Posidoniimonas polymericola: one gene and its partner. The protein of the gene in region 1 binds, or shares a complex with, the protein of each later gene. Links are inferred from orthologs where the notes say so. Each region holds a gene or a part of one and is shown in the gene's direction. Other genes may lie near its edges.

What was found.
Region 2: the proteins of carA (region 1) and carB are in contact, whole or in part, in a solved structure (PDB 1KEE), measured with the Escherichia coli proteins. The link is inferred for Posidoniimonas polymericola from one-to-one orthologs.

The regions. Positions count from the first base shown.
Region 1 is NZ_SJPO01000008.1:269,277-273,827, forward strand. The notes cover bases 1,127-4,044. They hold carA (glutamine-hydrolyzing carbamoyl-phosphate synthase small subunit), read left to right. Parts: upstream 1,127-1,980; coding sequence 1,981-3,108; downstream 3,109-4,044. Other genes in these bases: Pla123a_RS17095 (thioredoxin-disulfide reductase), read left to right, coding at 1,127-1,916; Pla123a_RS17105 (hypothetical protein), read left to right, coding at 3,382-4,005. Outside these bases: acs (acetate--CoA ligase), read right to left, coding at 1-636; more of Pla123a_RS17095, read left to right, coding at 870-1,126; Pla123a_RS17110 (formylglycine-generating enzyme family protein), read left to right, coding at 4,083-4,551. UniProt on the Escherichia coli protein: Small subunit of the glutamine-dependent carbamoyl phosphate synthetase (CPSase).
Region 2 is NZ_SJPO01000010.1:93,233-98,745, forward strand. What follows is about bases 777-4,656. They hold carB (carbamoyl-phosphate synthase large subunit), read left to right. Parts: upstream 777-1,174; coding sequence 1,175-4,456; downstream 4,457-4,656. Other genes in these bases: Pla123a_RS18925 (sigma-70 family RNA polymerase sigma factor), read left to right, coding at 777-969. In the rest of the region: more of Pla123a_RS18925, read left to right, coding at 1-776; Pla123a_RS18935 (hypothetical protein), read left to right, coding at 4,740-5,513. UniProt on the Escherichia coli protein: Large subunit of the glutamine-dependent carbamoyl phosphate synthetase (CPSase).

The DNA.
Region 1 (4,551 bases):
GTCGACCGTGTGCTTGAGCGGCAGGGCCTTGCCACGTCGCCAGGCGGCGTCGGCGGTGATGACCGCCTTGGCCCCGGCGTCGTTGTTGCGTTCGGCGATCGCCTCGGCGCTGAACCCGGCGAAGATCACCGAGTGCACCGCGCCGATACGCGCGCAGGCCAGCATCGCGATCGCCAGCTCGGGGGTCATCGGCATGTAGATCGAGACCCGGTCGCCCTTGCCGATGCCGAGCGACTTCATCGCGTTGGCGAAGCGGCAGACCTGCTCGAGCAGATCGGAGTAGGTGAGGGTCCGTTGGTCGCCCGGCTCGCCCTCCCAGATGATAGCGGTGCGGCCGCCGCGCCCCTCGTTGACGTGCTTGTCGACGCAGTTGTAGCAGGCGTTGGTCTTGCCGCCGACAAACCACTCGGCGTACGGCTCGTTCCACTCGAGGGTCTTGGTGAAGGGCTCGAACCAGTGGAGCTCTTCACGGCCCAGCTCTTCCCAAAACTTGACCGGGTCGTCGGCCGCCCGCTGCCACAGCTGATCGTACGCCTCGCGGGTCGGGATCCGAGCCTGCTGCGAGAACTCTGCCGGCGGCGGGAAGAGCCGCGACTCGTGCATCACGTTGTCGATCTGACCGTGGTGGTCTACCATCGAGGGCTCCGCGTAGAAAAAGAGAGGGGCGTGACTAGAGATTTGCGATTGTGTCCCAGTGCAATGCGCGTGTCAAACGAAGTGGCGCGGCGGGCCGCAGGCTGCGCAATCGAGATAGCCGACCGTTAGCGGGCGTGCGTTTTGGCGAGTTTACGCTCGCCGCCGCCGGCCCTATAATCTCGGGAATCGCTCAGCTCGAGCGGCCCCCGCCTAACTACACGGAAGCCCCCCAAGTGCCAGAACACGTCGTCATCGTTGGAAGCGGCCCCGCCGGTTGGACCGCGGCCATTTACGCCGCCCGCGCCAATCTCAGCCCGGTCGTCTTTGAGGGCGCCGTGACCGAGGAGAACCGCCAGAACGGCACCATGCCGCTGGGCCAGCTCGCGCTCACGACCGAGGTCGAGAACTTCCCCGGCTTCCCCGCCGGCGACCTCAGCGCGTACTTCAAGACGTCGCTGGCCGAGGAGCACCACTACCTGGCCGACATGCACAAGAAGGAGGGCGTGTCGGGCCCGGAGCTGATGCACCTGATGCGGCAGCAGGCGACCAACTTCGGCACGAAGGTGATCACCGACGACATCGTCGAAGTCGACTTCTCTTCGCGCCCGTTCAAGCTGACCAGCTCGCAGGGTGAAACGGTTGAGGCCCACGCGGTGATCATCGCCACCGGAGCCAAGGCGAACTACCTCGGGCTCGACTCGGAAGAAATGTACAAGAACCGGGGCGTCAGCGCGTGCGCGGTGTGCGACGGCGCCCTGCCGCGGTTCCGCAACAAGCCGCTGATCGTGGTCGGCGGCGGCGACTCGGCGGTCGAGGAGGCCGACTACCTCTCAAAGTACGCCAGCATGGTCCACCTGATCCACCGCCGCGACACCCTCCGCGCCTCGAAGATCATGGCCGATCGGGCCGAGAAGAATCCCAAGATCACCATCGAGTGGAACAGCGAGGTCGAGGAGGTGCTCGGCACCGAGAACGACGGCGTCAACGGCGTGCGGCTTAAGAGCACGGTCGACGACTCGACCCGTGAGCTTGAGGCCGGCGGCATGTTCGTCGCGATCGGCCACACGCCCAACACGCGGTTCCTCGAGGGCAAGCTCGAGATGACCGACAAGAATTACCTCAAGTGGACCGTGCCGTTCCGCACCAACACGAGCGTCGAAGGCGTGTTCGCCGCCGGCGACGTGTCGGACGACTACTACCGCCAGGCGATCACGGCCGCCGGCACCGGCTGCATGGCGGCGCTCGACGCCGAACGCTGGCTTGCCAAAGAAGGCCTGTAGTTTCCGCTCCCCCGAGTTGTCGCTCCCCCCGCACCGCGCGCGTCCCCACCACTGCCCTGTAACTATGCCCAGCACTGCTAAGCTTGCGCTCGAGGACGGCGCCGTCTTTACCGGAGTCTCGATCGGCGCCGACGGCGAGGTCGACGGCGAGGTCTGCTTCAACACCTCGATGACCGGCTACCAGGAGATCCTCACCGACCCGAGCTACTGCGGGCAGATCGTCACGATGACGTACCCGCAGATCGGCAACTACGGCGTCAACGCCGAAGACGTGGAGAGCGAGAAGCCGCACCTCCGCGGCTTCGTGGTCCGCGAGCACAGCCGTATCCAGAGCAACTTCCGTTGCGAGAGCAGCCTGAGCGAGTACCTCAAGCAGCACAATATCGTGGCGATCGAGTCGATCGACACCCGCGCCCTGGTGCGGCGGCTGCGGTCGCAGGGTTCCATGCGCGGCGTGCTCTCCACCACCGACCTGGACGACGCCAGCCTGGTCGCGAGGGCCAAGGCCTCGCCCGGGCTGGTGGGGCGGGACCTGGTGCGGGAGGTGGCCCCCCAGCAGGCGGCCGCCTGGAGCGAGCCGCTCAGCACCTGGACCCGGCTGGACGGCCTGCAGCACTCGTCGGCGGACGACTCGGCGCCGCACGTCGCGGCGCTCGACTTCGGCATGAAGTGGAACATCCCCCGGCACCTGGTCAACATGGGCTGCCGGGTCACCATCCTGCCCGGCTCTGCCACCGCGGCCGATGTGCTCGCCCTGAACCCCGACGGCGTGTTCTTGTCGAACGGCCCCGGCGACCCCGAGCCGGTCGCCTACGCGGTCGAGACCATCCGCGGGTTGCTCGGCAAGAAGCCGATCTTCGGTATCTGCCTAGGGCACCAGCTGCTGTCGCTGGCGTGCGGGGCGAAGACCTTCAAGATGAAGTTCGGCCACCGCGGCGCCAACCAGCCGGTGCAGGACCTCACTACCGGCAAGGTCGAGATCACCTCGCAGAACCACGGCTTCGCGGTCGACGCCGACTCGCTCCCCGCCGACCTCGAGGTGACGCACCTCAGCCTGAACGACCAGACTATCGAGGGCGTGCAGCACCGCTCAGCCCCGGCGTTCAGCGTGCAGTACCACCCGGAGGCCTCGGCCGGGCCGCACGACAGTCACTACCTGTTCGACCGCTTCTGGCGGATGATTAAGAACTGACGCCCGGAGTCTGCCCTCCGCTGGGCAGGCGACGCTTTCCGGGCCCGGCCACTTCTCCGGCCCGCGTGGCCGCGCCCGCCGCGTTCTTCCCGCTGCGGCGGATTCTGCCGCCGGCCGTTTGCCTGCACCCGAAACGTGACCTACGTTTCAATTGGCAGAGCGTACAGACTCATCTTGGGCAGAGTCTGACGCTAGGGCAGCCACCTTTTCGATGCGGGCGCCTTCTCGCCCGCTGGGCAACACTCTCAATCCACCCGAAGGGCGCAAACCCTTATGGCTACCATTGCGCTAGATCCGACGCGCGAATGCCTGACTTCCTGGAGCGAGCAGCACCAGCGGTTCGAGGAAGACCTGCAAGAGTCGTTCGACGCGCTGGACGCGTACCAGCGGCAGCTCGACGCCTGGCAGCAGCGGCTCGCCGGTGAGCGTGAGCAGCTCGAGCATGAGCGCGAGCGTCTGAAGGAGCAGGCGGACGCCGCGATCGCCGCGGCCGAGCAGGGCGATCAGACCGCCGAGCTCGAGGCCGAGCTGATCGCGAGCCGGCAGCGCACCGAGGAGCTCGAGCAGCAGATCGCGTCGTCCGAAACCGCGAGCATCGGCCTGCAGGGCGAGAACGCCAAGCTGACTGGCGAGCTGCACCAGGCCCAGCGGGCCGCGCAGGAGCTGGGCGTCCAGCTCGAGGCGACCCGCGCCGAGATGGCCCAGCAGAACCAGCACTGGTCGGGCGAGTTCAGCCGCGTGGTGAAGATGCTGGAGCAGCAGCAGGCCGCCCCGGCAGCCGACTTCGCGCCGGCCGCGGTCGCCGCCCCCGCGGGCGCCAGCGACCCGGTGCTCGGGTCGGTCGTCGCGCAGTTCAGCAAGCTGCGGCAGCAGCGGGCCGAGCGTGGGCTGAAGTAAACACGTCACGCACAAGTCTCGACTCAGCGTCCTGGCCTCCCCTCCTTCCGAATCACCACCTCCCACGAGGCTCACCCTTGTCTGCAGCCATCCTCTCACCCCTGCGGGGCTGTCTCCGCTGGCGGGAAGTCCTCGACAGCGAGGCCACCATCGGCGCCGCCGGTGGCGCGTTGCTGTTCATCGGCATCGCTTGCGGACAGCCTGTGCTGGCCGGGGCCGGCGGCGTTGGCGCCTGCATGGTCGCCCGCAACCTGATCAAGCGTGGGCTCGAGTCCCGCGGCGTCGGGTGGGGCGAGCAGCGGCCGGGCGGCGTCCGCGTCGCCGACGGTGGCGAGCCGCCGGAGGAGCCGACCCCGCCGCGGCCCCGCCGCAACAGCACCAACGAGAACGACCTCGTCGACGAGATGCTGGCCGACCGCCGGTACGCGCTGTTGCTCCGCCGCGAGACCGCCTGCCAGATCGAGCAGGACCAGTACCTGCGGGCGATCCGCGCGCTCGACGAGTCGATGGTGCTGACGCCGGCCGGCTCGGTGCTGGTGGGCGTCG
Region 2 (5,513 bases), on another replicon or contig:
GACGGTCACTTTTCGGCCCTGATGTCGGTTGTCGACCCCGGTACCGACTCAAACGGCCTCGCGGCTAATTTGGGGGGCAACCCAACGAGAGTCGTAGTGCGTGGTGAGGTGTGCGAACTTCGACAACTTGGCCCCGGGTTGCGGCCAGAATCGGCATTGGTCCTGCTGCGCTGCGTGCGGGGGCGCACCAACACGGAACTAGAACAGGCGTTGCCAAACTACATAACGGCGACGATGGTGTTGACTAGGTCCACGCTTCGGCCGGGAGAGCAGCGACAAGTTGCAAGGCTCGAAGAACAACTCCAGGATACACAACGTCAATCCGACCGCGCTCGACTAGAAGCCGAGCACCAGAGGCAGGTTGCCGAAGAACAGGTTCGAGAGATGCGGAGCCGGCTAGAGGAGCAGGCACGCCAGATCGAGGAGCTCACCAAGCAACTCAAGTTGCAAGCTCCTGGCGATAAACCAGCGCAGCACGATGAGCCGCAGGCAGAAGCGGACCGACCCGCGCTGGAAGATCTTCCGGAGGTCGCCAACTCGAAGGTGTATGTCGTGGGAACCTACAACGGACCGGAGGACAAGCCGCTGGTGGTGCGCGTCACCAAGACAGGCGAGCCGCTCACGGTGGTGCTGAGTTCTTACTACTGGCAGGACTGGAAGCTGGAGGTCGGCGAGGGGGTCGACCTGAAGCGGGTGATCGTGGCTGGCTACAACGAGCAACGCATCGACGGCGTCATCGACGGGTTGCCGGAGGGGGTCCCGTTGGACGTCTACACCTATTTCCCGACCAAGCACGCCCGCAACGATATTCGGCGGCCGGACGGGGTCGAAGACCGCGCCTTCTTCTGGGCCTACAAGGAGCACAGCCCTGAGTACTTCGACCTGGCCGACAAGCTGAGGCAGATCACCGGCCGAGAAATCGAGTCGTTCCAGGGCGACTACACGGCGCAGTCGTTCGAGATCAAGTAGGCCAAGACGCCGGCCCGTTGGTGAAGGATTCCCGCGTGGCGGGCGAAGCGGGCATGGCCCTTGCTAAGGAGGGCAAATTCCTTACCCCGGTAGCCGGTTGTCGACCCGCCCATCGGCGTGATAACTTGGAGCGATTTTACCCGCTCCAGCGGAGGGTCCCTGGGAAGCGTCCCCCCTCTGCCATCCGCCTTCCCCACTGCCGACCGTGCCACGACGCGACGATATCCACAAGATTCTGCTCCTGGGCAGCGGCCCGATTGTCATTGGTCAGGCCTGCGAGTTCGACTATTCCGGCACCCAGGCGTGCAAGGCGCTCCGCGAGGAGGGCTACGAGGTCGTGCTGGTCAACTCGAACCCGGCCACGATCATGACCGACCCGGCGACGGCCGACCGCACCTACATCGAGCCGCTCACCTGGCCGATCGTCGAGAAGATCATCGAGAAGGAGAAACCGGACGCCCTGCTGCCGACCCTCGGCGGGCAGACCGCGCTGAACCTGGCGATGGAGCTCGACCACCACGGCGTGCTCGAGAAGCACGGCGTGGAGATGATCGCGGCCAACGCCGACGTGATCGACAAGGCCGAGAACCGCGAGCGGTTCAAGGCCGCCATGGACAAGCTCGGCCTGGGCGTGTGCAAGGGCAAGACGGTCCAGACCCTCGAGGCGGCCCGCGAGTGGATCGAGCACATCAGCCTGCCGGCTATCATCCGGCCGAGCTTCACAATGGGCGGCTCGGGCGGCGGCATCGCCTACAACCGCCAGGAGTTCGATCAGATGGTCCGCCGCGGGCTGGACCTGTCGCCGACCACCGAGGTGCTGATCGAGGAGTCGATCCTCGGCTGGAAAGAGTTCGAGATGGAGGTGATGCGCGACGCGGACGACAACGTTGTGATCATCTGCGCGATCGAGAACTTCGACGCCATGGGGATCCACACCGGCGACTCAATTACCGTGGCGCCAGCCCAGACGCTCACCGACAAAGAGTATCAGCGGATGCGCGACGCGTCGCTGGCGGTGATCAGGGAGATCGGCGTCGAGACCGGCGGCTCCAACATCCAGTTCGCGATCAACCCCGAGGACGGGCGGATGATCGTGATCGAGATGAACCCCCGCGTGAGCCGCTCGAGCGCGTTGGCGAGCAAGGCGACCGGCTTCCCGATCGCCAAGATCGCCGCCAAGCTGGCGGTCGGCTACCGGCTGCACGAGCTCCCTAACGACATCACCCGCGAGACCACCGCCTGCTTCGAGCCGACGATCGACTACGTCGTGACGAAGATCCCGCGGTTCGCGTTCGAGAAGTTCCCCGACGCCAACGACAAGCTCACCACGCAGATGAAGAGCGTCGGCGAGACCATGGCCATCGGCAGCACGTTCAAGGAGAGCTTCCAGAAGGCGTTGCGGGGGCTGGAGGTCGGCGCGTTCGGCTTCGGCTGCGACCAGTCGGACCTGTGGTACGGACCCAACGGCGAGCCGGGCGAGGAGCGCCCCGACGAGGAGGAGATCCGGGCGCAGTTGGCCTCGGCCGGCCCCGACCGCATCTGGCACGTCCGCTACGCGTTCAAGCTCGGGCTGTCGGTTTCCGAGGTGTTCGAGATCACCGGCATCGACCCCTGGTTCCTCGACAACCTGCACGAGATCGTTGAGACCGAGGACGCGCTGCGCGAGTTGGTCGCCGAAGGTGGGTTCTCCTGGGACGCCATTTCCGACGCGCAGCTCCGCACGGCCAAGCGGTTCGGCTTCTCCGACCGCCAGCTCTCTACCATCTTTGGCCGCAGCGAGCTGGAGGTGCGGGCCGAGCGGATCAAGCGGGGCATCCAGACCGCGTTCAAGTCGGTCGACACCTGCGCGGCCGAGTTCGAGGCCTACACCCCGTACTTCTATTCGACCTACGAGGACGAGGACGAGACCCCGCCCAAGGCCGCCGGCGCGAAGCGGATCATGATCCTCGGCGGCGGCCCCAACCGGATCGGCCAGGGCATCGAGTTCGACTACTGCTGCTGCCACGCCAGCTTCGCGCTGCGTGAGCTGGGCATCGAGTCGATCATGGTCAACTCGAACCCCGAGACCGTCAGCACCGACTACGACACCTCGGACCTGTTGTTCTTCGAGCCGCTGACGGTCGAGGACGTGCTGAACATCTGCGACCGCGTGCAGCCGGACGGCGTGATCGTGCAGTTCGGCGGCCAGACCCCGCTCAACCTGGCGCGGGCGCTCGAGGAGTCGGGCGTGCCGATCATCGGCACCAGCGTCAGCGCGATCGAGGACGCCGAGGACCGCGAGAAGTTCGCCGCGCTGCTCGAGCGGCTCGGCCTGCGGCAGCCGGCCAACGGCATCGCCCGCACGATGGACGAGGCCCGCCGCATCGCCGGCGAAATCGGCTTCCCGGTGCTGGTGCGTCCGAGCTTTGTGCTCGGCGGCCGCGCGATGGAGATCTGCTACGACAACGCCCAGCTAGAGAAGTTTGTCGCCGTGGCGTTCATCGCGGCCCAGGGCCAGCCGGTGCTGATCGACAAGTTCCTGGAGGGCGCCACGGAGGTGGACGTCGACGCCATCGCCGACGGCGAGACGGTCGTCGTGCCCGGCATCATGGAGCACATCGAGGAGGCCGGCGTGCACTCGGGCGACTCGGCCTGCTCGATCCCGGCCTACAGCCTGCCGGGGCCGGTGCTGGCCGAGATCCGCGAGGCGACCGTTGCGCTCGCGATGGAGCTCGGCGTGAAGGGCCTGATGAACGTGCAGTACGCCGTGCGTTGGGAAGACGAGAAGCCGGTCCTCTACGTGATCGAGGTAAACCCCCGTGCGAGCCGCACGGTGCCGTTCGTCGCCAAGGCGACCGGCCTGCCGGCGGCCAAGGTTGCCGCCAAGGTGATGGCCGGCGTCAGCCTCAAAGAGCAGGGCGTCACCGAAGACCCGATCCCGGCGCACGTCTCGGTGAAGGAAGCGGTGTTCCCGTTCAACAAGTTTCAGGGGGTCGACATCGTGCTGGGCCCCGAGATGCGGAGCACAGGCGAGGTGATGGGCATCAGCCCACGGTTCAGCCTGGCGTTCGCCAAGAGCCAGCTCGCGGCGGGGACCGTGCTGCCCGAGTCGGGCAACATCTTCCTGAGCGTCGCGCCGCGTCACAAGCCGGCGGCGGTCGAGATCGGCAAGCGGCTGGCGGCCATCGGGTTCTCGATCCTCTGCACCCCGGGGACGGGCAAGGCCCTCCGCGAGGCGGGCATCGAGTGCCAGGAGGTGAAGAAGATCCAGCAGGGCCACCCGAACCTGCTCGACTACCTGGCCGACGAGAACGTCGCGCTGGTGATGAACACGCCGATCGGCAAGGGCGCCCGGACCGACGAGGGGCGCATCCGCGCCGCCGCGGTCGCGGCCGGCGTGCCGTGCCTGACCACGCTCGAGGCGTGCGAGGCGGCCACCCAGGCGATGGAGGCCCTGCGGGTCGAGGAGATGCAGGTCGAGAGCCTGCAAGAGCGGTTCAACCTGTAGGGCGCAAGACGCGAGTCGAAAACGGGGACTGGCTCGAAGCGTCGAGTGGGCCGGAACCCGGGCATCGGCAGGCCGCGCCGTGCCTGTCCCCGTTTTCGACGGACCATCGAATCACACTGTCCACCGGCGCCCCGCTTGAAAGGGGGACAGGCACGCGACCGCCGCCGCGCTTGCCCTAAGGCGAGGCCGTGCTCGGCGGTCGAGAGCCAGTCCCCGTTTCAAGCTCCCTCGGCGCTGTCATGATTAGCGGGTGAGTCGTCCTAATACTCGGAGAACCCCGGTGATGGCGGCAGAGAGCCCGTTCGACGACCACGACGAAAGTCAGTTCGTCGAGGACTGCCTGACGGAGTCTGCGTTGCCGCCGCTGCGGATCGGCCACCTGCTGCTGTGGACCGCGGTGGCGTCGGTGGTGTTCGCAGTCGTGTTCTCTTACCAGCGAACTTCCGACCAGATCGACGATCCCCGGTCGGCGCTCACGCTGATGTGGTACTTGCCGGCGAGCGCCGAGTTGTCGGCGCTGCTGGTGGTGCTGCTAGCGCGGCGGGCGGGGGTGCGAGATTGGCAGCCGGGGCACGGCCTGCTGCTGCTTAGCGGGCTCGAGGTGCTCGCCCAGCTTGTGCTGTTCGCGGTGTTTGCCGCTGCGGGTGAGGCGTCCTACTGGGTGCACTCAGTCTACCAACTGTTCCGTTTCGTGCTCGTGCTATCGGTCGGGGCGACGCTCGCCTGGCGGACGCCGGGGCGCTGGCGTTGGGTGTTCGTTTGGGCGGCGGCAGAACCGATCGCGAGGTTCTTCTCCCGACTACTGATTTACTCCTTCGTCGGCTACCAATCGGGGTACCACGGCATGGTGGCGGTTGTGTACTGCTCCATGCTGCTGCCGCAATTGGTCGCCGCTGGTTTGGTGACCGTCGGCATGCTCGGCGACCGCCGTGAGGGGAAACGCCGCCACTGGACCCACTGGATCGGTGTGGCGGGTGTCTACCTGTTTATCGTGCTGATGTTGGTCACGCTGACGGCGGTTATGTTGGGGCCCGCACCCACTGCTGGCGACCCCTGA